2 regions of the Alteromonas sp. RW2A1 genome follow, and region 1 is predicted to be linked to the other one. Evidence: predicted binding sites of a transcription regulator. Region 1 holds the regulator's gene; the other holds the start of a gene.

Region 1 (15,897 bases):
GAAGTCGACGACGAAGTGCCTAACGCATTGTTTATGGCTGTGGCACAAGTACTGGCCCACGTTTATCAGCTTAAAGCTCACAGAGCCGGAAAGGGCAAACGCCCTAAACCGTTAAAACGGGACCTTCTTATACCACCAGAATACCGACGATAACGAAACGCTTAAACTTAAAAGTTGTAGGCTATAACCTTCATTGTGCCCAGATGTTTTGGATATAAGCTTCTGTTTAATAGTGGTTAAAAAACTACTCTGGCACGTTTTCTTCAAAAAGCTCTCTCTAAGCAATAAGTAAATTACTAAAGCTGGCACGTTAGTTGTAATGCAACTATTAGATTAACGTTAAGCGTCAATTTTCTGATAGAGAGACACCCAACGATGCAGTTATCCGGTTATCTTCAGCGGTTCGATAAGAATCAGTTACAAAATTTCACCGCTGGCTTAGGTGCACCTGTAGTTTTACTCGCTATTATGGGGATGGTTATTCTCCCCATGCCGCCTTTTCTCCTCGACGTGCTGTTTAGTTTTAATATCGCACTGTCGTTAGTGATTATTCTTGTAGCAGTATTAACACAAAAGCCTGTAGATTTTGGTATTTTTCCTCTGGTCTTGCTTATCGCAACCGTTTTAAGACTGGCACTAAACGTCGCCTCTACGCGAGTTGTTTTATTGTATGGTCATGAGGGTGGTGATGCGGCGGGTAAAGTCATCGAGGCCTTTGGTGCTGTGGTAATTGGTGGTAATTATGCCGTGGGTATCGTTGTATTTGCCATTTTGCTAATTATTAACTTTAAGGTTGTTACTGCTGGTGCAGGGCGTATATCTGAAGTAAATGCTCGCTTTACCCTTGACGCCATGCCGGGTAAGCAAATGGCAATAGATGCCGACTTAAATGCGGGTTACATCGACCAAGACCAGGCGCGGGAGCGCCGAGAAGAGATAACAGCAGAAGCAGACTTTTACGGCTCAATGGACGGTGCGTCAAAATTTGTAAAAGGTGACGCCGTTGCCGGTCTATTTATCATGCTCATCAATATCGTGGGCGGATTATTTATTGGCATGATTCAATACGATCTCTCGTTTGGCGATGCCATTGAAATTTATACGTTGCTCACCATCGGTGATGGGTTAGTGGCACAAATACCCTCTCTTTTACTCTCCGTTGCAACCGCAATTATAGTTACTCGCGAGAATGAAACCCAAGAAATGGGTAAGGAAATTCGTGGGCAGCTTGGAAACAATCAAGCTTTATACATAGCGTCAGGGGTTTTATTTGTGATGGGTATTATTCCAGGTATGCCCCATGTTGCATTTTTAGGGTTCTCTGCTCTTACCGCTGGAGTAGCCTTTCTTCAGACCCACAATGCCAAGAAGAAAGCTGCTGAACCACAGGTGCCAGATACACTCTCTAGAGATGAAACCGTGGCACCAGAAGTCAAAGAACTTGGCTGGGATGATGTTCAGCAGGTCGACACCATTGGGCTTGAGGTGGGTTATAGGCTGATTCCGCTAGTTGATAAATCCCAGGGTGGTGAGCTGTTAACCCGCATTAAAGGCGTACGTAAAAAACTATCTCAAGAACTCGGGTTTCTTATCCCACCAGTACACATTCGCGATAATTTAGATTTAGAACCCAATACTTACACTATCGCTATGCTGGGAGTGACTATTGGAGACTCGGTGATAAGTCACGATGAAGAACTCGCCATTAACCCTGGCCAAGTTTTTGGGAAGCTTGAGGGGAGAGCGACAAAAGATCCGGCGTTTGGCCTAGATGCCGTTTGGATTAAGCCCAATAAACGTGAGCATGCTCAAACTCTTGGGTACACGGTGGTAGACGCGGCCACAGTGGTTGCTACTCATTTAAGTCAACTACTTACCAATAATGCCTATCAACTGCTTGGACACGAAGAGGCCCAACAACTACTCGACATGTTAGCAAAGCAGCATCCTAAATTGGTTGAAGGTTTGGTGCCCGATATATTGCCGTTAAGCACGGTAGTAAAAATACTGCAAACATTACTGTTTGAAGGTGTTCCTATTCGCGACATGCGTACGATAGTGCAAACATTAAGTGAATATGGCACTCGTAGCCAAGACTCAGATGTGTTGGTGTCAGCGGTACGTATTGCGCTTAAACGGCTTATTGTTCAGGAAATCACGCAGGGTGCCAAAGAGATACCTGTCATAACCTTGGCGCCAGAGTTGGAACAGATGTTGCACCAGTCACTTCAAGCAGGTGGTGAAGATGGTGCAGGTATTGAACCTGGTCTTGCAGACAAGTTACAAAAGTCCTTGCAGCAAGCCAGTCAGCAGCAAGAACTAGAGGGAGAGCCCGCAGTGTTACTTACTTCTGGAATGCTAAGGCCGGTGCTATCTCGCTTCTTAAAATATTCTGTTGTTGGGTTACATGTTCTTTCCTATCAAGAAGTACCTGATGACAAACAAATAAAAATAGTCAGTTCGGTCGGTCAATAATCTGACACTGGGGCGAGTGGAGAAGTTGCAATGAAAATAAGACGTTTTTTTGGCAAAGACATGCGCGAGGCGCTAAGCCAAGTTAAGGCTGAGTTAGGTAGCGACGCGGTTATTATGTCCAATCGCAAAGTGGCAGACGGTATTGAACTGGTTGCCGCTTATGACAAAGAGCCAGAAGCAAAGCTTAACATATCCAAAACGCCGTCAAAAGGGGCAGCTAAAAGTGCTACACCGAGTTTGAGCGAAATCATTGGCGATGATGGCCCAGACAGCTTAAAAGCATTACTGGAAAAACAGCATAGCGGTGCAGCACCTTATAACCAAACTGCAGCGCCAGGTGACTCGTCTGCGCACCTTGGCTCGGCCTCGTTAAATAAAAATTCAGAAGCGAATGTTAACCAGCCGGCTTCAGTAAATGCCCAGCACGCCAATAATATTGCATCACATCTCGACTTCTCAGATGCGTTTATTGACGAAGTGGAAGCGCAGCAACCTGCAAATGGCTATTTTAACAGCCGCGACGCTAATGCCCGAGAATTTAATGCTTCAAAAACGAATGAAGACGATGCGTTCCCCACGCATCAGGCTTCAAGCATAGAAAATGATGTGCCAACTCAGTCTGCAGAACTCGCTCAAATAAAAGAAGAACTCGCGTCTTTACGAGGTGTTCTTCAACACCAAGTTGCAGACTTAATGGAAGCAAAACAGAGCCGTCAAAAACCCGTCCATCAATATCTTATTGCTCGTTTAACTGAAATGGGGCTTAGCAAAGCATTATCTAAGCAGTTAATCAGCTATACTCCAGGGCATTACAATGAACGAGACGCATGGGTTTATCTTCTTAACCTATTGGCTAATCGCATAAATGTAACAGGAAACGATATACTCACTGCACAAGGTGCGGTGGCATTAGTCGGGCCAACAGGAACGGGTAAAACAACTACTGTGGCGAAACTGGCCGCACGCTATGCGCAGAAGTATGGCGCCGACTCTGTTGCTATGATTACCATAGACACATACAGAATTGCTGCATTTGAACAGCTGGCAACCTACGGTAAAATTATTGGTTGTACGGTGAGAAAAGCGCAGTCGAGTGAAGAACTTGCAGATTTATTGTTTCAACTTCGCCATAAGCGACTAGTATTGATTGATACGGCTGGTTTTAGTCAACGAGATAGCCGACTAATTAAACAAATTAAGCATTTTGACAATGGTCAGATGCCGCCAGTGAAAAAATATTTGGTAGCGCAAGCAAATACACAATATCCTGCGTTACAGAGGATCATTAAGGCCTATGATGACATCGAGCTAAGTGGTTGTATTTTCACTAAGTTAGATGAGTGCTATTCTTTAGGCGAAGTGCTTAGCGCGGCAGTTGAGTACCAGTTACCGGTTAGTTATGTCACCGACGGTCAAAAAGTACCGGAAGACATTAAGATTGCAGAAGCGAAATCTTTAGTTTCCGCTGCTGCAAAGCTTTATAAAAAATATGGTTTGGATCATACTAGTAATAACAACGATATTAAAACAGCATAAGTAGTATGATTGACGACCAAGCGAGTAGCTTAAGAAAAATGAAGCAATCACGGTTAATCAAAGTTATCGCCGTCACCGGAGGTAAAGGTGGCGTTGGTAAGACAAATATCACGCTTAACACGGCAATTGCTATGGCTAAGCAGGGCAAACGTGTGATGGTGCTCGATGCCGATTTAGGATTGGCCAACGTAGATGTCATGTTAGGGCTTCGCGTTGAAAAAAACCTTTCTCACGTTTTATCTGGTGAATGCACCTTAGACGATGTACTTGTCACTGGGCCTCACGGTATAAAGATTGCGCCTGCTACATCGGGCACTCAGTCGATGGCAGAGTTGTCTACAACACAGCACGCGGGTCTTATTCGTGCATTCAGCGAACTACGCTCGCCGATAGACGTATTGCTTGTTGATACCGCGGCCGGTATTTCAGATATGGTGCTAAGCTTTGCAAAAGCCTCTCAGGACATCATGGTAGTGGTGTGTGATGAGCCTACATCACTTACCGATGCTTATGCGCTGATAAAACTACTTAACCGCGAACACGGTGTTTTTCGGTTTAAAGTTGTCGCCAATATGGTTAGAGATGTGCGCGAAGGCCAAGAGCTTTTCAGCAAGCTGAGTAAAGTTACCGGGCGCTTCTTAGATGTTGCGCTAGAATTAGTGGCAACCATACCATTTGATGAAAATATTCGTCGTGCGGTGAGAAAACAAACAGCTATTGTCGATGCTTACCCAGGTTCACCAGCATCAGTAGCAATTAGTCAGCTAGCAAATAGGGCGGCATCTTGGCCAATCCCGACTCAGCCTGGCGGACACCTAGAATTTTTTATTGAGCAGTTAATCGCAGAAAAAGCAGTAGGGAATCAACGTTGAATAGTAAGGCGGCCGCTTATCAACAACAAACTGATAAGTCGCAGTTAGTCGAGCGACATGCGCCCCTAGTAAAGCGCATAGCACACCACTTAATGGCAAGATTGCCAGCAAGTGTGCTTGTTGACGATCTTATTCAGTCTGGAATGATTGGCCTTTTAGAAGCTGCGCGGAATTTTGACGGTTCGAAGGGAGCGAGTTTTGAGACCTTCGCAGGCATTCGTATCCGCGGCGCGATGCTAGATGAAATTCGCAAAGGAGATTGGACTCCACGCTCTGTTCATCGAAATGGACGGGCGATTACAGAAGCGATTTCGCAGGTTGAAAGTGAAACGGGCAGAGATGCAAGAGATGTTGATATTGCCACTAAACTAAACGTTAGCTTGCAAGATTATCATCAGATGCTCAATGAGGTAAACGCAGGGAAGTTAGTTGGAATTGAAGATTTAGGTGTCTCTGAGGACGTCATCACCACCGAGCAAAGTCGAGGAAGCGATGCTCCCCTTGAAGACCTGATGCAAGGCGCGTTTCAAAAATCATTGGCCCAAGCAATCACTACTTTACCCGAACGAGAAGCGATAGTGCTTTCCTTGTACTATGATGAAGAACTGAATCTTAGAGAAATTGGTGAAGTTCTTGATGTAAGTGAATCGAGAGTGAGTCAAATTCATAGTCAGGCCATGTTAAAACTCAAATCACGAATGAAGTCGTGGCGAGCTGACGAAGAATAGAAATTAAAACAATTAACCCCTCAATGGAGGCTATTTTGGATAAGAGCATGAAGATTCTTGTGGTAGACGATTTCTCTACCATGAGACGTATCATTAAAAACCTATTAAAAGATTTGGGTTTCGCAAACATCCAGGAAGCGGACGACGGAAGTACGGCGTTACCCATGCTACAACAGGGTGATTTCGATTTTGTTGTGACCGACTGGAATATGCCGGGTATGCAGGGTATCGATTTGCTTCGTGCAATTCGTGCCGACGATAAACTTAAGCATCTGCCGGTACTGATGGTAACGGCGGAAGCGAAGAAAGAGCAGATTGTTGCCGCAGCGCAAGCTGGGGTTAATGGCTACGTAGTTAAGCCTTTCACAGCCGCTACGTTAAAAGAAAAGTTAGATAAAATATTCGAACGTTTAGGTTGATCCAGACGCTCACCAGAGAAACGAGGTTTACTGGATGACAACGAATGCAAACGTTCCATTATCACTAGAAGAAGCTAAACAGCTTGTTGTTTATCTTGAAGCTGGGGATAACGCTTCAGCCAATGCGCTCTTTGAAGCAGCGTCGATGAAAGAAAACGTAGAGCTTTTTGCCGAGGTTGGAAAGCTTACCCGTCAACTTCACGACGCGTTAAACAACTTTCAAATAGATGATCGCATCAAGAACTTAGCCACAGATGATATCCCTGACGCACAGACCCGCCTAACTTACGTTATTGAAGAAACTGAAAAAGCTGCTAATACTACAATGGATGCCGTTGAAGCCAGCATGCCAATTGCCGAGTTGCTTTCATCTCGTATAGAGAATGTGATGCCAGAGTGGAAAAAGCTCATGACAAGGCAAATTGAAGTGGGCGAATTCAAAGCCTTGTGCAAAGATTTAGACGAATTGCTAGAGGAGGGAGCTTCTCAGTCAGCTAAACTTACGCAGTTGTTGACAGAAGTGCTGATGGCACAAGGTTATCAAGACCTTACCGGTCAGGTAATCCGCCGTGTTATCGACTTAGTAAAAGAAGTCGAAGAAAGCTTAGTTAACATGCTCACCATGTTTGGTGAGCGGGACGGTTTAGAACAAACTAAACCATTACCTAGCGAAGCCGATAAGGTTGATGGTGTACAAGCAGAAGGGCCAATTATTGACGCTGAGTCTCGCGATGATGTTGTATCTGGCCAAGATGATGTTGATGATCTTCTGTCTAGCTTAGGTTTTTAGGGGAGCGGGCGCATGTCGTTTGATGTTGACGAGGAAATACTACAGGACTTTTTGGTTGAGGCCGGAGAGATACTTGAACAATTACAAGAACAGCTCGTTGATCTTGAGAACAATCCTGAAGATGCGAATTTGCTAAATGCAATTTTTCGCGGATATCACACGGTAAAAGGCGGTGCGGGCTTTTTGTCCCTCACTGAGCTTGTTGAAATTTGTCATGGCGCTGAAAACGTTTTTGACGTAATGAGAAACGGACAGCGCACACTGACACCAGAGCTAATGGATATTATTCTGCAGGCTACTGATGTCGTTGTTGACATGTTTGAGAAAGTTAAAGCGCAGGAGCCGCTTGAGCCGGCTGATGCACAGCTTGTAGACAAATTGCACAAGTTAAGTCGCCCAGAAACACCAGACGAGAACATTTTTGATAATGCTCCCGCTCCACAAGCTGCTGAACCTGATTTCAGTTCGGAGCCTGAACTGGAGTTGGTTGAAGCGACGCCATCTTCATCAAGTGACAATACCTCAAAAGGCGACGGTGAAATTGACGAAATCACCGAAGACGAGTTTGAAGCTTTACTCGATGAGCTACACGGCTCATCTGCGCCAGGTAAGAGTACTTCGCCTAAGCAAGAAGCTGCACCAACTCCCAGCGCGGGCAGTACTTCAGCTTCAGACAGCAACGCAGAAGATATTACCGACGACGAATTTGAAGCTCTCCTTGACGACCTTCACGGCAAAGGCAAATTTAGCGCAGCAGAAGAACCTGCAGCGCCAGCCGCACCACCAGCCCAAAATGCTTCATCAAGCGACGATGAAATCACCGATGACGAGTTTGAGGCTCTTTTAGATCAGCTTCATGGTTCAGGACAAGGCCCCACAAACCAAGCATCAAGTGCACCAGAAGCGGCACCGGCGAAAGCACCAGAGCCTGCTGTGGACAAAGCAGCGACTGATGCGATTCAAAAGGCCAAGCAGGCGTCACCCACTCCAGCGAGCACACCTGCACCAGCTGCTGCCAAAGCAGAGCCAAAAGCGCCAAGCCGTGAAGCTGCGAAAAAAGATGATAAGAAAGCACCTTCTGCTCCACCTGCTGAAACGACGGTTCGTGTTGATACTAAGCGTCTCGATCAAATTATGAATATGGTGGGCGAGCTGGTATTAGTGCGAAATCGCTTAATTAGCCTCGGCATCAATACAAACGACGAAAGTATGTCTAAGGCGATAGCAAACTTAGATGTAGTCACCGGCGACCTTCAAGGTGCGGTAATGAAAACCCGAATGCAGCCTATCAAGAAAGTATTCGGTCGTTTTCCTAGGGTTGTTCGAGATTTAGCGCGAAGCCTTAAAAAAGAAATTACGCTAGAACTTGTAGGTGAAGAAACGGATTTAGATAAAAATCTGGTAGAAGCATTGGCCGATCCACTTGTTCACTTGGTGAGAAACTCCGTGGATCACGGCGTTGAAATGCCGGATGAACGTGCTGCGGCTGGCAAACCACGAATGGGGACGGTTAAGCTTTCTGCTTCACAAGAGGGTGACCACATACTGCTTACTATCGAAGATGATGGTAAGGGGATGGACCCAGAGAAGCTAAAAGAGATTGCGATCAATCGCGGCGTACTAGACGCAGACGCGGCAGCACGTATGTCAGATGTGGAAGCTTTTAACCTTATCTTCGCACCAGGTTTTTCTACAAAGACAGAGATAAGTGACATATCGGGTCGTGGCGTTGGTATGGATGTGGTGAAAACCAAAATCAATCAACTCAACGGTACGGTTAATATCGACTCACAGCTTGGTAAAGGTACCCGTTTAGAAATAAAAGTACCGCTGACGCTGGCAATATTGCCAACGCTTATGATCATCGTGGGTAAACAAACCTTCGCTTTGCCCCTGGGCTCAGTAAGCGAAATTATTAATATGGACATCAAAAAGACCAACACAGTTGATGGCCAGCTAACCATGATTGTTCGCTCAAAAGCTATACCGCTCTTCTTCCTTGGCGATTGGCTGATTCGAGGCCAAAAATCAATAGATAGAGAAAAAGGCCACGTGGTTGTGGTTCAGGTGGGCACTCGCCAAGTGGGTTTTGTGGTTGATGCGCTAATAGGTCAAGAAGAGGTAGTCATTAAACCGCTTGATGCGTTATTGCAAGGAACACCTGGTATGGCAGGCGCAACAATTACGTCAGATGGCGGTATTGCGCTTATTTTAGATATTCCGAGCCTTCTAAAACGGTATGCTCGTAAGCCTTAACAGAAATCTTAATAGCAAAGGCTTACAAACAATAGGAACAGTAATCCATGGTCTTTAAAGTCCTGGTCGTGGACGACTCTACATTTTATCGTCGTCGAGTGAGAGAAATTTTAGACGAAGACAGAGAGTTAGAGGTTGTAGGTGAAGCGAGAAATGGTAGAGACGCACTAGATAAAATTGACGCGTTGGCTCCCGATGTAATTACAATGGATGTTGAGATGCCCGTTATGGATGGTATCTCTGCTGTAAAGGCGATTATGGAAAAAAAGCCTATTCCTATTCTCATGTTTTCATCATTAACACATCATGGGGCACAAGCAACGCTTGATGCCCTTGAAGCCGGTGCACTCGATTTTCTTCCTAAAAAGTTTGAAGATATATCGCAAGACCGCAAAGATGCGACACGTTTGTTGTGTACCAAAGTGAGGCTCATTGCGCGTAGAGGAATTGGGTTAAAGCGTCCAACATTTCGCTCACAGGAAACTCGTAGATTACCGCCTAACGCACCTAAGCAGGCGTTTTTTAAAACGTCAGGTTTACTTTCTGGGCACAAAGACGCGGCAAAGCAGCCAACTGTTTCTTCGGTCAGGGCGACAGGGAAGCGGTATAAATGTTTAGCTATTGGTGCCTCAACGGGCGGTCCAGTAGCGCTGCAGAAGGTGCTTATGCCTTTACCAGCAGACTTCCCATATCCAATTCTGTTGGTTCAGCACATGCCCGGAACCTTTACCACAGCATTTGCCCAGCGCCTAGACGCGAATTGTGATATCAGCGTAAAAGAGGCTGAGCACGGTGACATTCTCATGCCCGGTCAAGCTTATTTAGCGCCCGGCGGTAAGCAAATGCTAATAGAGACTGTTGGCGCCCAGAAAAAGATTTCAATTGTAGATGCAAGCATTGCAGATAAAGTAAATTACAAGCCTAGTGTCGATTTGACATTCAGTTCGTTAGAGAGAGCTTTCTCTGGAGATGTTTTAGGCATTATCTTAACGGGAATGGGCGCAGACGGTCGAGAGGGTTGCAGAAAGCTTAAAGAAAAGGGCGCTACAATTTGGGCCCAAGATCAAGACTCTTGCGTGGTGTACGGAATGCCCCAAGCGGTTGCTGTGGCAAATATCTCGACTCAAAATATAAATGTTGATGATATGAGCAGCTGTATTCTTACTGAAATGATGTAGTGAATGGATAGCCTAGTGGGTTTGTTGTCATGAAAGTGTGGACAGTCGCGAATCAAAAGGGTGGAGTAGGAAAAACAACCACCACGGTAAGCTTGGGCGGCTTGCTAGCGCAGCAAGGAAAGCGGGTACTGTTGATTGATACCGACCCCCACTCTTCGCTCAGTTATTATTTTGGCATAGATGCTGAGGCGCTAAGTCAATCTGTTTACGATATTTTTATCAAGTCCGGTAGTCTTACTGCCGATAACGTAATGGATTGCTTGTGCCCAACAAAGCTAGATAATCTTTATGTTTTACCGGCAACTATGGCCCTTGCCACTCTCGATAGAACCATGGGAAGCGAACAGGGTATGGGGTTGGTGCTGAAAAAAGCACTCGCCAAGGTCCATCATGAATTCGACGTTGCCATTATTGATTGCCCGCCCGTACTCGGTGTTCTAATGGTGAATGCTCTGGCTGCATGCGATAAGGTGATTGTACCCACGCAAACAGAATATTTAGCGCTAAAGGGGTTGGATAGGATGATCCGCACAATGGAAATAATGGGGCGTTCCCTAGGTAAATCCTTCGATACGTGCATTATTCCAACCATGTTCGATAAAAGAACAAATGCCGCTTTAGCATCGCGAAAGCGATTGATGAACGACTACGGTGAACGAGTTTGGCATGGTGTTATTCCGGTAGACACGCATTTTCGAGATGCGAGTTTGGTTCAATTACCAATATCAGCGGCGTATCCCAAAACCAGAGGCGTCGCAGCTTATGGAAAACTGCTCGAAGAGTTGGAGAAATAAATAGCAATGAGTAAGCAATCTCCATTTGCCCGTGAAGACGTTATGGAAGACTACCTAGATAGCCTGCTGAAAGAGCCCGCTGTATCCGTAGATATCAGTGCAAATCAGGTGGTGTCCGATAATGTGGAAGTGGATGATGCAACGGTAAGAGCTGCTAAACTTTTAGAGCAGGCATCACAGCATATCGCTGATGAACCTGTGGTCAAATGCGATGTGCCACTTTCGCAGAATGTTGAAATAATTGAGCCTGCGGTAGCGTCAGAAAAAAGCACTGCTGTAGAAGATGAGCTGAATATTGAAGAAGTGCAAATACGAGAAACTCGTGTTGAAGACGATATCACTCCAGCAGATGAAAACGCCGCACATGCGCAAACAAAAATTGCATTAAAGGATAGTCTAGATTTTCGCTTTCAAGCATTATTCTTTGAGGTGGCGGGTTTAACGCTTGCGGTTCCATTAACTACGCTTGGTGGTATCCACCAAATTGATAAAATTGCACCACTTTTTGGAAAACCAGACTGGTTTATGGGTGTAATGTTACACAGAGAGTCTAAACTGAATGTAGTAGACTCAGCGAAGTGGGTGATGCCAGAGAAATATAACGAGGCACTTGCTGAATCTCTCGACTATCGTTACCTAATCATGTTGGGAGAAAGTGCATGGGGGTTGGCTAGCGAAAAGCTGGTAAACACCGTTAATTTAACAAAAGATGATGTCAAATGGCGCGAATCTACAGGTAAACGTCCTTGGTTAGCAGGGATGGTTAAAGAAAAGATGTGTGCATTAATTGACGTTGAAGAATTAATATCTATGCTTAACAAAGGCTTAGGCAGCAACGACCAGACGCCATAGTACGGGAGCCAGGTTCATGAGCGATGAAAAAATGAAAAATAACGGTACGGACACCAACGATGAAGTCCTTCAATGGGTGACGTATCGCCTAGGTGATGAGACATACGGTATTAATGTTATGCAGGTACAAGAAGTCCTGCGTTATACCGAGATAGCACCGGTTCCGGGCGCGCCTGACTATGTCTTGGGTATTATCAATCTGCGTGGTAACGTGGTTACCGTTATTGATACGCGAGCGCGCTTTGGTTTACCGCCTACGGAAGTTACCGATAACACCAGAATTGTTATTATCGAGTCAGACGAGCAGGTGGTCGGCATACTGGTGGACAGCGTAGCAGAAGTGGTTTACTTGAAATCTTCTGAAATCGACAGTGCGCCTAACGTGGGCACTGAAGAAAGTGCTAAGTTCATTCAAGGTGTTAGTAATCGCGATGGCGAGCTTCTTATTCTTGTTGACTTGAACAAGTTACTAAGCGACGAAGAATGGGATGAACTAAGTAGTATTTAATTTAAAGCGAAGCTGACGCTGATTGCGTCAGCTTTTTCTTTGTATCTCTTCCTCAGTTAGGTGTGTAGCACATGGATTTGCAGCTTGCTGCTCCTTCTCTTGTCGAAATTATCATTGCTGTTGTCCTTCTTGGGCTTATTGCGGTTACTTGCGTGTTATATGCAAACTTACGCCGCACGGCTGGGTTGTTAAAAGAATTGCAGGGTAGCATGACAAGCGAACTTGCAGTGATGTCAACAAAAGTAACTGATGCGAATAACCAACAAACAGAAGCGCAGGCGAGAAGTTTGGTAATAAGCAAGCATTTACAACGCGTTGAAGAAAAGCAACAAGAGCTGGAAAGTCAGGTTCGCGACCTCAAATTTCAAGATCCTTCTTTAAAGTTATATCAGCGTGCTGCAGATTTAGTTAAAAAAGGTGCGAGTATAGAAGAAATCATAGAGTCTTGTGATATACCTCGTGCTGAAGCCGAAATGTTGGTAATGGTTCACAAGTCGCAAAAATAGTGAATATCACGAATATATGAGCCGTTAATTGCTCACCTTCAGTGCGCTAGCGGATAACTAATTTTTGTAGCACTCTCGGCAGGCACTCACTTTCTGTTTAGACGTCTAGACGTAAAGATGTTGACATATTCATAGTATTCGCCACAATACAGTCATCGCAATCTTCGACTGGAGTTAATTATGCCAATCCGTATTCCTGTGCAACTTCCTGCTCAGAATGTTTTACTGGGTGAAAATATATTCACCATGGATATGGATAGAGCATCAAGTCAGGAAATTCGCCCTCTTGAAGTTGGCATTCTTAATTTAATGCCAAACAAAATTGAGACTGAAGTGCAGCTGCTGCGCTTGCTGTCGAATACTCCCCTTCAAATCAATGTAGATTTTATTCGTATTGACAATCAGGCGCCCAAAAATACGCCGCAGTCGCACATGGATGCGTTTTATCACGAGTTTTCCAGTGTGGCGAACAAAAAATACGATGGTTTAATTGTAACTGGTGCCCCCCTTGCGCTACTCGACTATGAAGACGTGAAATACTGGGATAATATGACAACAATCCTAGAGTGGGCTCAGCGTCACGTTAATTCTACGCTTTACTTGTGCTGGGCTGCACATGCAGCAATGTATCATTTTTACGGTGTAACGCGGCAGCTGCGAGAAGAAAAGTTCTCAGGTGTTTATCAGCATAACGTCAACGACCCGAACAACGAATTACTCAGAGGGTTCGACCCAACATTTTCAGCGCCACATTCTCGCTATGGCCATATCGATACCTCACTGTATAACGGTGTAGAGGGGCTTAACGTTGTAGCCGAGTCGGATGAAGTTGGAGCCTATATTGTAGCGTCTGAAGACAAGCGAATGGTGTTTGTCACCGGACACCCTGAGTACGAAGCAGAGACGTTGAAAGATGAATATTTACGGGATCTGAACTCGGGTCAAAACCCGGCGATACCTAAAAATTATTTCACTGACAACGACCCAACCAAGTCGCCAATAGTTCAGTGGCGCTCTCATGGAAGTTTGTTATTTACAAATTGGTTAAACTATTACGTTTACCAAACTACACCTTACGATCTGAGTCAGTTAGCTGAAAAATCACAGCCAAAGAGGTAATGAGTGAAAAACGTTTTTGATTCAAATGCACAGGCAAGTTTAGCCGGTGCAGCAAAGGAAAGAATTTTAGTGCTTGATGGTGCTATGGGCACGATGATCCAACAGCATAAACTAGAAGAGGCTGATTACCGCGGTGAACAGTTTGCTAACTGGCATTGCGATGTTCAAGGTAATAACGATCTTCTTGTCCTCACTCAGCCTGATATTATTTATCAAATTCATTGTGATTATTTAGATGCAGGCGCTGACATTATCGAAACAAACACGTTTAACGCCACCACTATCGCTATGGCCGACTATGATATGCAGGCTACTTCTCGCGACATAAACGTGTCGGCAGCAAAGCTAGCTAAAAAGGCGGCAGCAGAATATACCGCTAAAACACCAAATAAACCTCGTTTTGTTGCTGGCGTGCTAGGGCCCACTAATCGCACGGCATCGATTTCTCCTGATGTTAATGACCCCGGGAAACGCAATGTTACCTTCGATGAATTGGTGGAGGCTTACAGTGAATCAACAGAAGCGCTAATTGAGGGCGGAGCCGACCTCATTATGCTGGAAACTATTTTCGATACATTAAATGCAAAAGCAGCGGCGTTTGCGGTTGAGCAAACATTTGAAAAAGTAGGCGTTACCTTACCAGTCATGGTATCGGGCACAATTACCGATGCCTCCGGTCGCACGCTTTCTGGCCAAACAGCGGAAGCGTTTTATTATTCGATGCGTCATGTTAACCCGTTTTCTTTCGGCCTTAATTGCGCACTGGGTCCAGACTTGCTCCGTCAGTATGTTGACGAAGTAGCGGCTATCGCCGAATGCTTTATTTCTGCCCACCCTAATGCAGGGTTACCAAACGAGTTCGGAGAATATGATATGGAAGGGCCTGAAATGGCCACACATATCAAAGAATGGGCTGAGTCAGGGCTGGTTAATATTGTGGGGGGGTGCTGTGGTAGCACGCCCGATCATATTCGGGATATTGCAGAGGCAGTAGCAGACATTAAACCTCGAGTAGTACCAGCTTTTGAACCAAAAATGCGTCTGTCAGGCCTAGAGCCGTTTGTACACTAGGAGGGCAATATGAGCGCAGGATTTTCTACATTTATTAATATTGGTGAGCGAACGAACGTTACCGGTTCAGCTCGCTTTAAACGGCTTATATTAGAAGGCGATTATGAAGCTGCCTTAGACGTTGCACGCCAGCAAGTCGAGAGCGGGGCACAAATAATAGATATCAACATGGACGAGGCCATGCTTGATTCTAAGCAGGCAATGGTGACGTTTTTAAATCTTATTGCGTCTGAGCCTGATATTAGTCGTGTACCTATTATGATTGACTCTTCAAAATGGGACGTGATTGAAGCTGGACTGAAATGTGTCCAAGGCAAAGCTATCGTTAACTCTATCAGCTTAAAAGAAGGTGAAGAGGTATTTCTCGCCCAGGCAAAGAAAATTAAACGCTATGGCGCTGCAACGGTAGTAATGGCCTTCGACGAAAAGGGGCAGGCAGATACGCAAGCGCGTAAAGTAGAAATTTGTCAGCGAAGCTATAAGGTTCTAACAGAAGAAATTGGTTTCCCTCCAGAAGATATTATCTTCGATCCCAACATTTTTGCTGTAGCAACGGGTATTGAAGAACACGACAATTACGCTGTAGATTTTATTGAAGCCACTCGCGTTATTCGCCAAACTTGCCCTTATTCCCATATATCAGGCGGTTTATCGAATATCTCGTTCTCTTTTCGCGGCAACAACCCGGTTCGCGAGGCCATGCACTCTGTATTCTTGTACCACGCTATTAGAGCCGGTATGGATATGGCAATAGTTAACGCGGGTCAGCTTGAAGTTTATGACGAAATTCCAC
Region 2 (15,897 bases), 1.3 Mb from region 1:
TAGCCTAGCGACATCGAAAAAGGGCTAAAAGACTATGTCACAAGATTCTAATTCATCAAAAGCTTCAAATTCAGCGCCAGGCGCAGTAGTAAATGAACAGCAGTGGAATGCCATTACGCAGGCTATTGCTGGCTTAAACCGTGACCAGCTCACTTGGGTGAGTGGTTACGCAGCCGGAATGGCTGCTGCGCAAGGTGGAGCGGTAGCACCTGCGATTCAAGATCAAGCTGCCGTTGCTGGCGATATACCTACACTCACCATTTTATATGGTTCGCAAACCGGTAATGCGAAAACGTTAGCGCACGAGTGCCAGGCAAAAGCAGAAGGTGCGGGCTTTAACAGTAAACTAGTGAGTATGGCTGATTATAAAGCGCGAAACCTTAAAAATGAAACGCACGTTGCTGTGTTTGTAAGCACGCATGGTGAGGGCGATGCGCCAGACGACGCGGTAGAACTTCACGAGTATGTTGGCAGTAAAAAAGCGCCAAAGCTGGCTAACACTAAGTATGCAGTGTTGAGCTTAGGTGACAGCAGCTATGAGTTTTTCTGCCAAACTGGTAAGGACTTTGACGAACGTCTGTCTAAACTTGGTGCTTCTTCAGTTATTGACCGTCTAGATTGTGACGTAGACTATGAAGCTGAAGCGCAAGCATGGCTAGACAAACTCATCGAGTCACTGAAAGGTGATTTTACACGCACTGCTGCCCCGGCAGTAGCGGCGCAAACAGGCGCAGCAGTTACAGCGGCGCCAGCGCAAACGTATACAAAAAAAGCACCTTACACAGCCTCTCTAATAGAGTCTCAGAAGATCACAGGCAGAGATTCGATTAAAGATATTCGTCATATTGAGATTAGCCTTGAAGACTCAGGCATCACTTACAAGCCTGGCGATGCTCTTGGCGTTTGGTTTAAGAACGCGCCGTCATTGGTTAATGATTTGATTGCTTTACTCTCGCTAAGTGAAGATGCCGAAGTGGTGGTAGCTGAGAGCACAATGACGTTAAAAGAAGCGCTTACTTCAAAGTTAGAGTTAACGCTTAGTTATCCTAACTTTATCAAAGCCTATCAAGCCGCTACTGGCTCTGAGGGATTAGCTGCCTTGATGGAAGATAAAGCTAAGCTGCGCACTTACATGGCCGACCGCCAAATCATCGACATAGTGCGAGATCACGTGGGCACGATTACTGAGCAACAGCTTGTTGATGCGCTGCGCCCACTTACTCCAAGACTATATTCTATTGCTTCAAGCCAAGCCGATGTTGAAGATGAAGTACATTTGACTGTAGCGCATGTTGATTACGAAGCCTTTGGCCAACGTCATCAAGGTGGTGCGTCTGGATATTTGTGTGAATACCTGGAAGAAAATGGTGAAGTAGACGTTTTCGTTGAGAATAACGATAATTTCCGCTTGCCAACAGATCCCAACACGCCGGTTATTATGGTTGGACCGGGAACAGGTATTGCGCCTTTCAGAGCCTTCATGCAAGAGCGTGATGTACAAGAAGCCGAGGGGAAAAATTGGCTGTTCTTTGGAAACCCACACTTTACTCAAGACTTCTTATATCAAGTTGAGTGGCAAGGTTACGTAAAAGATGGCTTGCTAGACAAAATTACGCTGGCATTCTCTCGGGATCAAGAAGAGAAAATTTACGTTCAGCATCGCTTACTAGAGCAGGGTAAAGAGGTGTTTGAATGGTTAGAGCAAGGCGCCCACTTTTATGTGTGTGGTGATGCCATGCATATGGCCAAAGATGTTGAAAATGCACTTATCAAAATTGTACAAGAGCACGGCGGTAAATCAGAAGCCGAAGCGAAAGCTTATGTAGTTGAACTGCGCAAAGCGAAACGTTATCAAAAGGATGTCTACTAATGAGTAATGAAAACTCTCAATTCATAGTTGAAGGTAAATTGGCCGACAATGAACGTTTGAAGCGTGAAAGCAATAATCTGCGTGGAACCATAGAGACAGACTTGAAAGATGATCTCACTGGTGGCTTTACTGCTGACAACTTCCAGCTAATTCGTTTTCACGGCATGTATCAGCAAGACGATAGAGATATTCGTGCCGAGCGGGCAAAGCAAAAGCTAGAGCCGCTACAAAACGTTATGTTACGCGCCCGTTTACCCGGTGGTGTTATAACTCCGGACCAATGGTTGGCCATAGACAAATTTGCTACGGATCACACTCTATACGGCAGTATTCGTTTAACAACCCGCCAAACTTTTCAGTTTCACGGCGTGTTAAAGCCAAAGATAAAGTCTATGCATCAGATGCTTAATAAAGCGGGAATAGACTCAATTGCTACTGCAGGAGACGTAAACAGAAACGTGTTGTGTACTTCTAACCCAGTAGAGTCGGAACTGCACTTAGAAGCGTTTGAATGGGCTAAAAAGATAAGCGAGCACTTACTTCCAAAAACCCGTGCGTATGCCGAGATTTGGTTGGACGGTGAAAAAGTGGAAACTACGGAGAAGCCTGTAGAACCTATTTTAGGTGATAACTACTTGCCCCGTAAGTTTAAAACCACCGTGGTTATCCCTCCGCAAAACGACGTTGATGTGCACGCTAACGACCTTAACTTTGTTGCCATTGCAGAAAACGGCAAACTAGTTGGCTTTAACGTTCTTGTTGGCGGCGGACTTGCCATGACACACGGCGATAAAAGTACCTATCCACGCAAAGCAACGGATTTCGGTTTTATCTCATTGGCCGATACGCTAAATGTTGCTGCTGCGGTAGTAACAGTGCAGCGCGACTGGGGTAACCGTGTGAATCGTAAAAATGCGAAAACAAAATACACTCTTGAGCGCGTGGGCGTAGAAAACTTCAAAGCTGAGGTAGAAAAGCGCGCTAATGTTACCTTTCAGGCGAGCAAACCGTTTGAGTTCACCGGCCGCGGAGATCGCTTTGGATGGGTAGAGGGTATTGACGGAAAGTACCACTTAACCGTATTTATCGAAAATGGTCGAATTCTTGACTACCCAGGCAAAACGTTAAAAACTGGCTGCGCTGAGATTGCCAAAATTCATCATGGCGATTTTAGATTAACAGCTAATCAAAATCTTATTATTGCCGGTGTTGCGCCAAATGATAAAGATAAAATAGAAGCTTTAGCCCGAGAGCATGGATTAATAGCGCCGGCTGTTTCAAATCAACGTCTTGATTCAATGGCTTGTGTTTCGTTACCTACATGCCCGCTAGCGATGGCAGAAGCAGAGCGTTATTTGCCAGATGCGGTAACCGAACTTGAAGGGTTACTAGCTAAGCACGGCCTTGCTGATGACAGTGTCATCTTCAGAGTAACAGGTTGCCCGAACGGTTGTGGCCGCGCCATGCTTGCTGAAGTTGGACTGGTAGGCAAAGGCCCGGGTAAGTACAACTTGCATTTAGGTGGAGACCGCGAGGGAACACGCATTCCTCGTATGTATCGCGAAAACATAAGCGAGCAAGAGATAATGTCTGAATTAGACAGCTTGTTCGGCAAGTGGGCGAGTGATCGAGAAGACGGCGAGTCGTTTGGCGACTTTGTTATTCGCACCAACGTGGTTAAACCTGTCATTGATTCAGCGCGAGACTTCTATGATTAATAATACGGCAGCGAAGCAGCAGGTATTATCACATGATATCAGCAAGGATGAGCTTGCTGATATCAATGCATCGTTAGAGAAAATGACAGCACAACAGCGGGTGGATTGGGCACTAGACAATTTGCCAGGCAACCATATAGTGTCGTCTAGCTTTGGCGCACAGTCTGCGGTAATGCTGCATATGCTTACGCAAGCGAAGCCTGATATCCCGGTAGTGTTGACAGACACCGGGTACCTATTTCCTGAAACCTATCAATTTATAGATGAATTGGTAGAAAAGCTGAAACTTAACTTACATGTTTACCAGGCTGCGCTTTCGTCAGCGTGGCAGGAAGCTCGTTTTGGTCGACTGTGGGAGCAGGGCATAGAAGGTATCGAAACTTACAATAAATTAAACAAAGTTGAACCCATGCAGCGAGCGTTAGAAGAGCTTAATGCAGGCACATGGTTTGCCGGCTTGCGTCGCAGTCAGTCGGATTCTCGTGGAAAGCTTCCTGTTTTACAGAGAGTGGGCGGGCAGTTTAAGTTATACCCTATCATTGATTGGAGTAACAAAGACCTTCACTATTATCTAAAAGAGCACGGTCTCTCTTATCATCCCCTTTGGGATCAGGGGTATGTGTCGATTGGAGATTGGCATACTACTCAGTCGTTACAAGAAGGCATGGATGAGCAAGATACGAGATTTTTTGGTCTTAAAAGAGAGTGTGGTTTGCACGAATTTGGCGACGGTATATAAGGCGCGTTGGTCTTCAGTACGGCAAGAAACAACACGCCCTAATTTACTGAACCGTTTTCGCGAGTATTTCAATGTATGACTGTCTTTGTTCTGTTCGTTTGCTAGCTTATTAACTTTTACCAAGCTAACAGAAAGGCAGTCACGAAATACTGAACACGCCGGCAAGTACGTCTTTCATTTTCTGCATGTATGCTGTGTTCGTATTTTTTCCGACAAGCTTATATAGCTCACTGCCAACTGGCGTAAATTTATAATAAACCAGCGCAACGCCAGATGATTTACAGGTTAAGGTAAAGCTTTCGTTTACACACCTCCAAGATGTTTGTTGACCTTCTTGGTACTCCCCGCTTTCTATTTCACTGGCATAAATTAATTTCATCTCTTGAAGAGAGAGTAAGTCTGGGTAGCTCAACCCTACGGTGGCGAGATTAACTTGTTCTGGCAAGGGCTTTTTAAAAATGGAAAGTAAGCCTTTCCTTTTGTGATAGCCCACTAAAATTCTTGGAACAGTATCATTAGTTCGCTTACTAGCCACATTAACGGCTTTGGTAAATGTTTGCGCATCGCGATGAGTTAACGATTTCAATAATTGAAGAGTTCTTAGTGAAAAGCTGCCTGGTCGAGATACCTCGACGGCAAAAATCTTTCCCCACAGTTCTTGCATTGGCGCACTATAAATTTCCTCGGCCAATGAGCTGAAAGCAAAAAACCAATCTGGATCTAGGTTGTCACTTGTTTGTTCGTTGATTGTGACATTTAGTGCTATATTTAAAATAGATTTAAGATTATTTGCCTTCTGTATCTGTAGTATCTTGTTACGACGTTCTAGAGCGTGTTCTTGTTTTTTTGGCTCTAGAGACAATGCCGACGGAGAAATGCCTACTCTTGAAAACCATGAGAGCATACGTTGTCTGCTCGCTTCAAGGTCTGCGCTTTTGTTTACTGCTTCCTTGGCATGAGCCGATGGTTTAACGGCATCCTCTTTATTGAGAGGCGGTGATGCTCTTTTTACCTCTTGGGGCTGATGTTGTGGAGAGATTTTCATAAACGTCACATCGGTGTTTTGTAACAATAGGTAACAGGAATTCACTATTGCATTGCACAAAATAATTATCAATGTAATCGTGACACTAATGATAGTAAGGCATTTTGTCTTTTGCTGTGCATTTTTTCAGCAGTATTTGTGCCATTTAAGAAAGGCAAAATGTTGAAGTTCAGCGCGGCCTAGTGCGCAATTATGTTTTATCAGTATTGAGGAAATGAGTGGTTATGTCGGCAACGGATTATGAAAACGACGAACTTATCTTTTTAGATGATGATGCAATAGACACAGAACTACATCTTGGAAAAGATTGGAATATCCTAATCGTCGACGACGATGAGGAAATCCATACAGTAACCCGCCTTGCGCTATCCGACCTGATAGTTAACGATCGTAAGCTAAACTTTATTCATGCACACTCTGCTAAAGAAGCCAAAGAACGCCTGCATGAATATGGCAAATCCATAGCAATAATCCTCCTTGATGTAGTGATGGAAACTGACGATGCCGGCTTCGATGTCGTTAAATACATTCGCGAGAAAATGGGGCTCAACGAACCCCGCATTATTCTTAGAACCGGACAGCCAGGTTTTGCTCCCGAAGAGCAGGTTATTAAGCTTTACGATATTAACGACTACAAAACAAAAACAGAGTTAACTAGGTCAAAACTACTGACAACCATTATTTCCTCAATTCGTTCTTACCAGCAAATCATCACGATAAGCCAAAGTCGACTTGGCCTTGAAAAAATCATTACTTCATCTGCAAATTTGTTTGAAGAGCACTCAGTGAAAGCGTTTTGCGAGGGAGTAGTCACGCAAATTAGTTCACTAATTGGGTTAGAATCTGAGGGGCTTTTATGTGCTCGAGCGGGCTCACTTCTCGACTTAGACGATGAAAATATTTACGTGCTCGGGGCTGCGGGCGCATATGCAGAGTTTATCAATCAGCCCGTCGATGATATTCATAATGACGAAATGACAGAGAACATCCATCGCTGCCTAAGACTAAAACAGCATATTTTTGATATCTCTTGTTCTGTGCTTTATATCAATAGAGCAGGTTTTGAGGCTGCAGTTTACATGCGTCAAACTCATGAAATTAACGACTTGGATAAACACTTACTTGAAGTATTTCTGTCTAGTATTTCTGTTGGATATGAAAATGTTAACCTTTTCCACGAACTTCGTAATGCAGCCTTCAGAGATTGGTTAACTCGTCTGCCTAACCGCAATCAGTTTATCAACATGCTGGATAACCCGGCCAGTGTAGCAAGTAAAAACTGTTGTGTCGCATTGGTTGACGTCAATCACTTTTCTGATGTGAATGACGGTCTAGGGCAAGAAGTGGGCAATGATGTGTTGCGAGCTATTGCCGAGCGTATGCAAACGTCTTTGCCCAATACTATCCGCTTAAGCCGAATTGCAGCAGACGTATTTGGGCTCATTGGGCCTGAAAGCGAAGTATGCCCAGATGTTATCAATGCGATTTTTGATTCATCGTTTGTGGTGGATGAACACGTTCTTCCAATAAAAGTAACGTTAGGCCTTTGCAAAATAGAGAATGAGCGAAATATCGGCGTCGATTTTTTGAAGCGGGCTAATATTGCACTGAACCGAGCTAAGAAAAATCTCACCGACAATTTCGAATATTATGCGAAAGATATCGAGGATCAAACAACATGGCGCCTTGCCATGATTCGTCGCCTTAGAAGCGATTTCGCAGAGCGTAAACTTGAGCTATGGTTTCAGCCGCAAGTAGATCTTCTTACTGACAAAGTAGTAGGAATGGAAGGCTTACTGCGTTGGCCAGATGGTGAGGGAGGGTATATTTCTCCAGCAGTGTTCGTACCGTTGGCAGAATATTCAGGCTTAATAGTAGATATCGGTGAATGGGTGCTCGAAGAGTCTTGTCGAAGGCTTCAGCAGCTAAGAGAGTTAGGGCATGAGCATCTTCGTGTGGCTGTTAATATTTCTATTCCCCAATTTAGGGATCGTTTTTTCGTCGACAAGGTAAAGAATGCGCTGCTAGAAGCAGATTGCGACCCTAGCTTACTTGAGCTTGAAATTACAGAAAGTGTGGTAATGGATGAGCCCCAAATTGTCATTGATGCGCTGCGCGCATTGAGAGATTTCGGGGTCAAAATTGCCATTGACGATTTTGGCACTGGCTTTTCGTCAATGAGTTATTTGCAGCAGTTACCCTTAGACAGGCTGAAAGTAGACCGTTCCTTCGTGAAAGATATTGTGCCAGGCTCGTCTGCGGTGCTTGCAGAAACCATAGTTACTCTTGGTAATAAACTCGGGTTGCTTACTATTGCCGAGGGCGTTGAAACACGAGAGCAGGCTATTTATATGATTAAGCTAGGGTGTGATGAAGCTCAAGGCTTCTTCTTTGCTAAGCCCATGCCGTTTAATCAGCTAGTTGAGTTACTGAAAAGCACTAGGTTGCCTAGTGACAACACTTAGGCTTAGAAAGATTGTTCGTCACTAAGAGGCTATCGTTTCATTAAGATATTAACGCTTAATGAGTGCAGTTACCTTTTTTTGAAGTGCAGGAACAGTTTCCTTCTCAAACCATGGGTTTTTTGCCAGCCATCTATTGTTCCGCCCTGACGGGTGAGGTAATACGAAGTAACCATCATGAGGTGTTTTAATAGCTTCTGTCAGTGTTTTGTATTGCTTGAGGTAATATTGTTGAGCATAACGTCCAATCAATAACGTCAGTATAGGTTTTACGTGCTGCAAAAGTGGCTTGTGCCATGTTGGCGCACATATTTTCATTGGCGGTGCATCAGCGCCGTTTCTATAGCCTGGAAAGCAAAAGCCCATCGGCATAATGGAAAATAACTCCGGCTTGTAAAATGTATCTTTATCTACACCAAGCCAAGCGCGCAGTCTATTGCCGCTAGGATCGATAAAAGGAACATAATTATTGTGGGCAGTTAATCCAGGTGCCTGACTGATGATTAGGATCTTGGTATTTTTGGCTACCGATAAAATAGGGCGTGTAGGATGAGGGAGTGCATTATCACAAAGAGAACAGCTTTTTGCGAGGTGAACTAAATTGTCAAATTCAGTCAAATTTTTCTCCAAATATTGCACTTTGTCATATTAGTGTAACATTACTATGATCGAAATTGACTAGTGAACATACATGTTGTATTATGTCAACACAGTACAATACTGTACCACAGGAGATAAGACATGCGTAAAGTAGTATTCAGTTTAGCCCTTTTAGCTTCATTTGGCATAGCGCATGCGGATTCTGGCAGTGGCCAGCTTTTCGATTGTATGGACACTAAAACGTTCGAAATGAATAACCAATGTATGGCCAACAAAATTGGCAACAACATTCGTTTCCGTGATGCTCAACAAGATCTTGTAAATATCGCTAGCGAAAGCCAAGGCGATTACGCGATAGCAACGATGACATTTGACCAAGAGAAAATGCACATTGATATCGTAGCGCACAAAGACTCTTTAAATGCGCTAGCTGCAAATAGAAACTAAAATCTTAAAAAGTAGCGAAAAGCCGGCAGAAAAAGCCGGCTTTTTTTTGGCTGCTAGAAAATTCTATTGAGTCCATTAATTGCAGCAACTCGATAAGCTTCTGCCATCGTAGGGTAGTTGAAAGTAGTGTTTACAAAGTAATCAATAGTATTCCCTTCACCCTTTTGCTGCATTATCGCTTGCCCGATATGCACAATTTCTGATGCACGTTCGCCAAAACAATGGATCCCTAAAATTTCTTTTGTCTCGCGGTGAAACAATATCTTTAAGCTACCTGTTTGAGTTGAGGCAATCTGTGCTCTTGCCAGGTGTTTGAATTGGGCGCGTCCTACTTCGTACGGTACTTTTGCTGCAGTAAGTTCTTGTTCGGTCTTTCCAACAGAGCTAATTTCCGGAATGGTGTAGATGCCTGATGGGATATCGGCCACCAATGAGGCATGAGTTTTGCCCGCTAGCATGGCCTCGGCGGCAAAACGACCTTGGTTATATGCCGCAGATGCTAAGCTTGGGTAGCCAATGACATCGCCTACAGCATACACATTCTCTACGTCAGTTTGATAATTTTCGTTAACCTTAAGTTGGCCTCTACTATCTGCTTGTAAAACAATATTCTCGAGCTTCAATTTGTCTGTGTTACCCGTTCGTCCGTTTGCAAACAACAAGCAGTCTGCACGCATACGTTTTCCAGACTCTAAATTGAGGATCACAGAGTCATCGGTTGTTTCCACTGACGAATATGTTTCATTGTGGCGAATAAGTACGCCGTTATTCCAAAGGTGATAACTCAAGGCATCAGAAATCTCGGTGTCGAGAAAAGACAGCAACCGGTCTCGCATATTAACTAAGTCTACTTTTACACCGAGTCCACGGAATATGCTGGCGTATTCCGATCCGATAACACCTGCACCATAGATAATAATGGATTTGGGGTCGTGTTTAAGGGACAAAATAGTATCGGAGTTGTAAATTCGAGGGTGATTAAAATCGATGTCTTTTGGTGTGTAGGGACGAGATCCTGTTGCTAATGCAATTTGCCCCGCGGTAACAATGTCTTTTGAGCCATCCTCGCGAACAATCTGAAGTGTATGAGCATCAATGAAGCTGGCTTCACCATGAAAAAGTGTTACTCGGTTTCTATCATAAAATGATGAACGCAAACGCGTCTGACTGTTTACTACGCCGCTTGCGTGACGCATGATTTCCGAGAAGGTTAAGCTTCTGCTTAAATGATTGTCTGCAAAAAGCGGAGAGCTATTATACTCTATCAAACGACTTACTGAATGACGCAGAGCCTTCGAAGGAATTGTGCCCCAATGTGTGCAGCCTCCTCCCACAGCGTCATAACGCTCAACAACGGCAACCTTCTTGCCCGCTTTGGCGAGCTGCATCGCAACACCTTCTCCTCCCGGTCCGGTGCCTATGACTATTGCATCGTAATGATATGAGGGTGCTTTTTGCTTTGCTGCCATGTTGTATTCCTATTTGTTTAATTGCGCATATAAGCGACAGGATAGTGCATTTTTTTACTTTACTACTATCAGTAAATTTAACTCTAGTAGTAAATAGTAAATAAAAAAAACCACATGCAACGAATTGCATGTGGTTTTATTGACAGTTGTAATGGGAAGAATACTACGCCATTTGTAGAGAGAGGGTCTGCAGTTGTGTCCATTTCTCTTTTTGAACGGCAAATGCATGCTTCATTTCTTTATATTTATACGTCAACTCGAATCCTTCGAGAGTGCGCTGAAACGATTTTTGCTTAACACGCATTACTCGTTTCTTCGTCGAATAATAATCGCTCATACGTTGCATAAGCAGGTCGTATTCTTGTTGGATGGTATTCATCATTTCGTCGGCGTTGGGAAGCAGCGACACTTTTTCACTTGCTCTTTGTAACTGCATAGCAGCTAGCGCCTTTTCAATCCGCTCTTCAGGTACTTTTCGTAGATTAGTTGTTAATCCGACAAAGGATAAACCTCGGATTAGCCATTTCGTTGGATCGAATTGATACCAGCGAATGCCGTTCCGATAGTCATACTCAAAGATATGGTGATAGTTATGGTAACCCTCACCAAATGTGAAGAACGCTAGCACGCCATTATCTCTTGCTGTGTTCTTATCTGTGTAAGGTTGCGAACCCCAGAAATGTGCAAGTGAGTTAATGAAAAAAGTGACGTGATGAACTAGAACAAGTCTCAACACACCAGCAATAAGCAACATTCCTAAAATATCGCCATTCAGCCAGCCTAATAATCCCGTCACACCGAAGTTTGCTACTAATACTATTGGAAGGTAGTAGTTGTGTTGCCACATAACCACTTTGTCTTTCTGTAAATCTTTGCAGTTACTGTAATCGCCATAGCGGTTCGACTGATACTCTCTTAGCATCCAGCCTATATGAGCAAACCATAGACCTTTCTTAGCTGAATAAGGGTCTTTCTCTGTATCATCAACGTGGCGGTGATGAATTCGGTGATCAGACGACCAATGTAAAATGCTGTTCTGTAGCGCCATCGCGCCGCCAATTGCGAGTATTACGCGCACTACAATGTTTGCATCGTAGGTTTTGTGTGACCACAAACGATGGTACCCAGCAGTAATAGACATACCGGTAAAGTAAAATAAAAAGATAGCGGCGCTTATTTCGGCCCAATCTATCCCTCGGTGCGCAATCCATAGTGGAGCACCGATAAATGCAATCGCGCCCGATATTATAAATACCAGCACGTTCGTTAATATAAGAGGAGGTTTTTTCATTTTTGACTACTTGGCTTACAACTGTTCGCTAATTTATCGTTTTATGTATTCTCAGGCAAGTAAAACTAGGTTAAGTTCTGCTAACATAGTTAAACTTTAATCATTATAGAACACTACACAGCATTGTGTTTCGCCTCTCGGCAAATGATGGGGTAACATGTCGTAGATTTAATAACTGGTGTCATCGTGAGTCGACAAGAGCAAAAGTTAAAAACCCGTCAAAATATAATTCATGCCGCGTTTTCGCTTCTGGATGAAAATAGAAGTCTTTCTGCCATTAGCCTTCGCGAGGTTGCTCGAGAAGCTGGTATTGCGCCAACGTCTTTTTATCGTCACTTTAAAGACATGGACGAGTTGGGCCTGACTCTGGTAGATGAGGCCGGGTTAGCGCTCAGGCAGTTGATGAGACAGGCTCGCCGTCGCATAGCGTCAGGTGGTGGTGTTATCCACACGTCCGTAGAGACGTTCATGGAGTTTATCGCTGCAAATACAAATGTTTTTAGACTACTGCTTAGAGAACATACGGGAACTTCCTCTGCCTATCGTCTGGCGGTATTTCGAGAAATTCAGCACTTTATTGATGAGCTCACTGATTACATTATTGAAAAACAGGGCGTTGAATACGCATCAGCGCAAATTCAAGCCGATGCAATGGTGAGGCTAGTGTTTAGTGCAGGAGCAGAAGCTCTAGAGGCTGATGATAAGTTGCGCGGAGAAATTGGCGAAAAAGTTAAAAAGCAGCTTCGGTTTGTACAAATTGGTGCTACTGTTAAAAAGTAGCCCCAGCTGTTCAGCAATGCTTTAATCAGCACAACGTTAGTTTAAGCAGTACGCTCATAATTGCTTTTCATCACCCAACCTCATCATTACTGCATATCTTTTATATGCTAACGCAGCACATTCTTACTTTCTTGATAAAAGCACACCGGCTTCAATGTGGTGTGTAAAAGGAAATTGATCGAATAGTGCGGTTTTAACGACATTATGGGTGGTACACAACACCTTTAAATTATCTGCTAGCGTTTCTGGGTTGCAAGAAATGTAAACGATATTGTCATAGTCTTGAATCATCTTTAATGAGTCTATGTCTAAACCCGCACGAGGTGGGTCTACCAACACTGTTGTAAAGTTGTAGCCGCTAAGCTCAATACCCTCAAGTCGACTAAAGGTACGTTCACCTCTCATCGCTTGCGTAAACTCTTCTGCTGCCAAGCGCACTATTTTTACGTTATCTAAATTATTGTGCTCAATATTATATTGGGCTGCGTTTACTGATGGTTTTGCGATCTCTGTACCAATGACATTGTCAAAATGTATGGCGAGCGGGATAGAAAAGTTACCTGCGCCGCAGTACATTTCAAGCAAATCTCCACTGAGTGGCTTTACACAATCTAGAGCCCACTCAATCATGCTGCAGTTCACTTTAGCATTAGGTTGAGTAAAACTGTTTTCGATATGCTTGAAAACAAACTCACGGCCATTAACCGGGAGTCTCTCTATAACGAAGTCATTCCCAATTATCACTTTTTGCTTACGAGCTCTGCCTATGATACTTACCGCTGGAAAAAATTGAGAAAGTGACTCTTTTAACCGAAGAGCATGGTTCTGCCAGTCACTATCTAATTGACGGTGATATAAAAGGCTTATAACCATTTCTCCAGAAAGAGCCGATAAGTAATCTATTTGAAACAGTTTTCGACGCAAAATTTCATTTGGTCTTATTAAATCAAGCAATTCCACCATTGCTCTGTTAATACCTTCAGACGCTGGTGGGAACGTATCAACGCGATACTTTTCCTTTGTTTGTTGATTGAACATGATATGAAAAAGATCGTCCCCTTCATGCCATACTCTAAACTCTGCGCGCATTCGGTAATGTTCAGGTGATGATGGAAACACTGACAATGCTGGCGCAGAAAATTCACCGAGCAATGTATTAAGGCGGCTAACTTTCTCATCGAGTTGTTCTTGATACTGCGCTAAGTTGTTGTCTGCCATTCGTTTCTCCATTAGGTCACCGGGCCTAAAGCATATTATTGAAAATTAGTCGGTATCGTTTCGTAGAAGTGTTGTTCATCGGTACCTTTCGTTAAGGACGCGAATTGTAGAGGCTTCTGCAGTATGTGCAAACCTAATTCGTAAGCGTAGTAAAAATTTCTGTATTAAAATTAAACAATATTGAGATGGTGCCGATATAGTACATGAGGATAGTGAGGATCAAATTATGAACGTGGGTCAAATTAAGGCTTTTATGGGAGAGCAAAAAGCTGATCAAAAGGCTGCAGTTAACCCTAATGAGGCACTAAAAAAACAGCTTCAGCAAGACGGACTTCAGCAAGCTGCTGAGTTCTCGAAACAGCAGGCTTCAACGGTATCTGTAAATAGCACTCAAGCCAGTATTGGATTAAGAGTGGTGAGTAGTAGCCTCAGTCAATCGCTAGAAATAGACGGGCAAAAGCCTAAAGAGTTAGCCGATAAAAAAGTTGAAGAGAAAAACAAAAGCTTATTCGACTTCGAAGAAGTGGCTAAAAATGTCATGCGCTTTGTAGGTGGTGTAATTCGCGGAGCTGCCAACGGTGGAGCAAGCGATGAAAAGTTAAATGGATTATTTAGCCAAGCAAGAGAAGGCGTAAGTAGAGGCTTTGCCATGGCGGAAAAAGATCTTGCGGGCTTTATGAATGAAGAATTGGAAAACGGAATCAGCAAGAGTCGTAACCTCATCGATAATGGTATAGATGAATTAGAAACTGACATCTTTAATCGTAAAGGTTCTGAGAACGGGAACGTCGCTCAGGTTTCTACCCTATCTGCGGCGTCGGTGTCTGATGAAAAGTCTGGTCAATTGAGCATTCGCACCAAAGACGGCGATGAAGTAACCTTTAGCTTTGAAAGCTTGCGAACGTTCCAAGCACAGCAGCAAACTTCCTTTCAGGCGCAATCAACCATCGGGGAAGCTGGAAGTGACAGCTCGACGAACATAGCTGCACAGCAAACCACATCCTTCGAGTTTTATGAAAGAAGCGGTATAAGCTTTTCTCTTAAAGGTGAATTGGACGAAGCCGAGATGAAGTCTATTGCAGACCTAGTTGGTCAAGTGCAAGATCTTGCAGATACGTTTTATAAAGGTGATGTAGATAAAGCGTTTGAGGAAGCACTAAGTTTGGGGTTTGATGATAAAGAATTAGTAGGCTATGCGCTGCAGCTAAATCGCTCTACGCAAACAGACGTTTTAAAAGCTTACGAAAATATTCAGCACTACAGCGAAGAGAACGATGAACGCGGTAAGTACGGTAACGTAGTCAATCCTGTGTCTCAATATTTAGAGAAAATGATGAATACGTTTGAGAAAGCTGAAAATACGTTGGAGTCTAACGAAGACTACAATACGCTGATTGCTGGTCTCATAAGTAATATGGAAGATGTTCAGATCCCTGACTTAATTTCAGCGATCAATCGGTTCCATTCATTTAATAAGACATTACTTGATGGGTTGCCACAAGCGGAAGGTACTATAGGCAATCAAACTGAAGCTACTGAATAGTAGCAACAATAAAGAGAATCAAAAAAGCCTGGCGAACCGCCAGGCTTTCTTATTTATGCATGCTCGACTTTTTCTTTCGCTGGCCGCACTTTTAAAGTACGTTCCTGAAAAGTTGAGTCGTTTGTTTTTTCAATAACGGTGTTCACATCTTTGGCTACTACTTCAATAAAGCCATATCCTTTTCTCTTACCTGTTTTACGATCTTTCATTAAGCGGACAGATTGTACTTCTGCATAGCTACTGAAATATTCTTTAACTGCATTTTCATTCGCACGATACGGTAGATTACCAACGTAAAGTGTTTCAACGGCATCTGCAGAGACTGAAGCAGAGACATCGTCATTTGAAGAAGATGAGCTTTGGATAAGAGAAGCCAGCCATGGGGTAACTATACCGCTGATAAGAAGTGCAGCGGAGACAGTTAATGGAGAAACTTCCATATTAAGTGAAGAAAATAACAAAAAACCTGCTATCGCAAAAATGGCACTAATAATAATGCACTGAATAAAGCCTACTTTCATATACCTACCTTTCTATTGTTTATTATGGGGTTGGAGGCTGTATACAGTTTACTCATTTGTAACAATTAGAACAATAAAATGTGAAAAAACTAGCCGAAAGATGCATTGAGCTTGTAGATATGATGCAGAAATGAGCGGTTAACCTCAAAAGTGTGCTAAAAAGCAAAAAAAACCAATTTAACTGTTGATCTTTC

Evidence for each region. Region 1 encodes FliA, which starts transcription of late flagellar genes. Its sites were predicted from a motif close to CTAAAGNTNNNNNNNNNNNNGCCGATA; they were not measured.
Region 2: BM528_RS15330 (DUF5610 domain-containing protein) is a predicted target of FliA. The motif match lies at 13,810-13,836, and genes of this name have one in related genera.

The regions. Positions count from the first base shown of each region.
Region 1 is NZ_CP018031.1:2,172,257-2,188,153, reverse strand. It holds gene flhB (flagellar biosynthesis protein FlhB) at 1-153, shown strand, start outside; gene flhA (flagellar biosynthesis protein FlhA) at 376-2,475, shown strand; gene flhF (flagellar biosynthesis protein FlhF) at 2,506-4,011, shown strand; gene BM528_RS09860 (MinD/ParA family protein) at 4,017-4,883, shown strand; gene BM528_RS09855 (RNA polymerase sigma factor FliA) at 4,880-5,611, shown strand; gene cheY (chemotaxis response regulator CheY) at 5,647-6,030, shown strand; gene BM528_RS09845 (protein phosphatase CheZ) at 6,065-6,820, shown strand; gene BM528_RS09840 (chemotaxis protein CheA) at 6,833-9,076, shown strand; gene BM528_RS09835 (protein-glutamate methylesterase/protein-glutamine glutaminase) at 9,124-10,254, shown strand; gene BM528_RS09830 (ParA family protein) at 10,284-11,048, shown strand; gene BM528_RS09825 (chemotaxis protein CheW) at 11,055-11,900, shown strand; gene BM528_RS09820 (chemotaxis protein CheW) at 11,917-12,408, shown strand; gene BM528_RS09815 (DUF2802 domain-containing protein) at 12,480-12,914, shown strand; gene metA (homoserine O-acetyltransferase MetA) at 13,095-14,033, shown strand; gene BM528_RS18385 (homocysteine S-methyltransferase family protein) at 14,037-15,104, shown strand; gene metH (methionine synthase) at 15,114-15,897, shown strand, end outside.
Region 2 is NZ_CP018031.1:3,464,165-3,480,061, reverse strand. It holds gene BM528_RS15385 (assimilatory sulfite reductase (NADPH) flavoprotein subunit) at 35-1,870, shown strand; gene cysI (assimilatory sulfite reductase (NADPH) hemoprotein subunit) at 1,870-3,588, shown strand; gene BM528_RS15375 (phosphoadenylyl-sulfate reductase) at 3,581-4,327, shown strand; gene BM528_RS15370 (TIGR03899 family protein) at 4,467-5,372, opposite strand; gene BM528_RS15365 (two-component system response regulator) at 5,597-7,837, shown strand; gene BM528_RS15360 (uracil-DNA glycosylase family protein) at 7,886-8,464, opposite strand; gene BM528_RS15355 (pyridine nucleotide transhydrogenase) at 8,576-8,881, shown strand; gene sthA (Si-specific NAD(P)(+) transhydrogenase) at 8,935-10,350, opposite strand; gene BM528_RS15345 (acyl-CoA desaturase) at 10,514-11,641, opposite strand; gene fabR (HTH-type transcriptional repressor FabR) at 11,828-12,421, shown strand; gene trmA (tRNA (uridine(54)-C5)-methyltransferase TrmA) at 12,545-13,639, opposite strand; gene BM528_RS15330 (DUF5610 domain-containing protein) at 13,866-15,182, shown strand; gene BM528_RS15325 (RNA recognition motif domain-containing protein) at 15,236-15,703, opposite strand.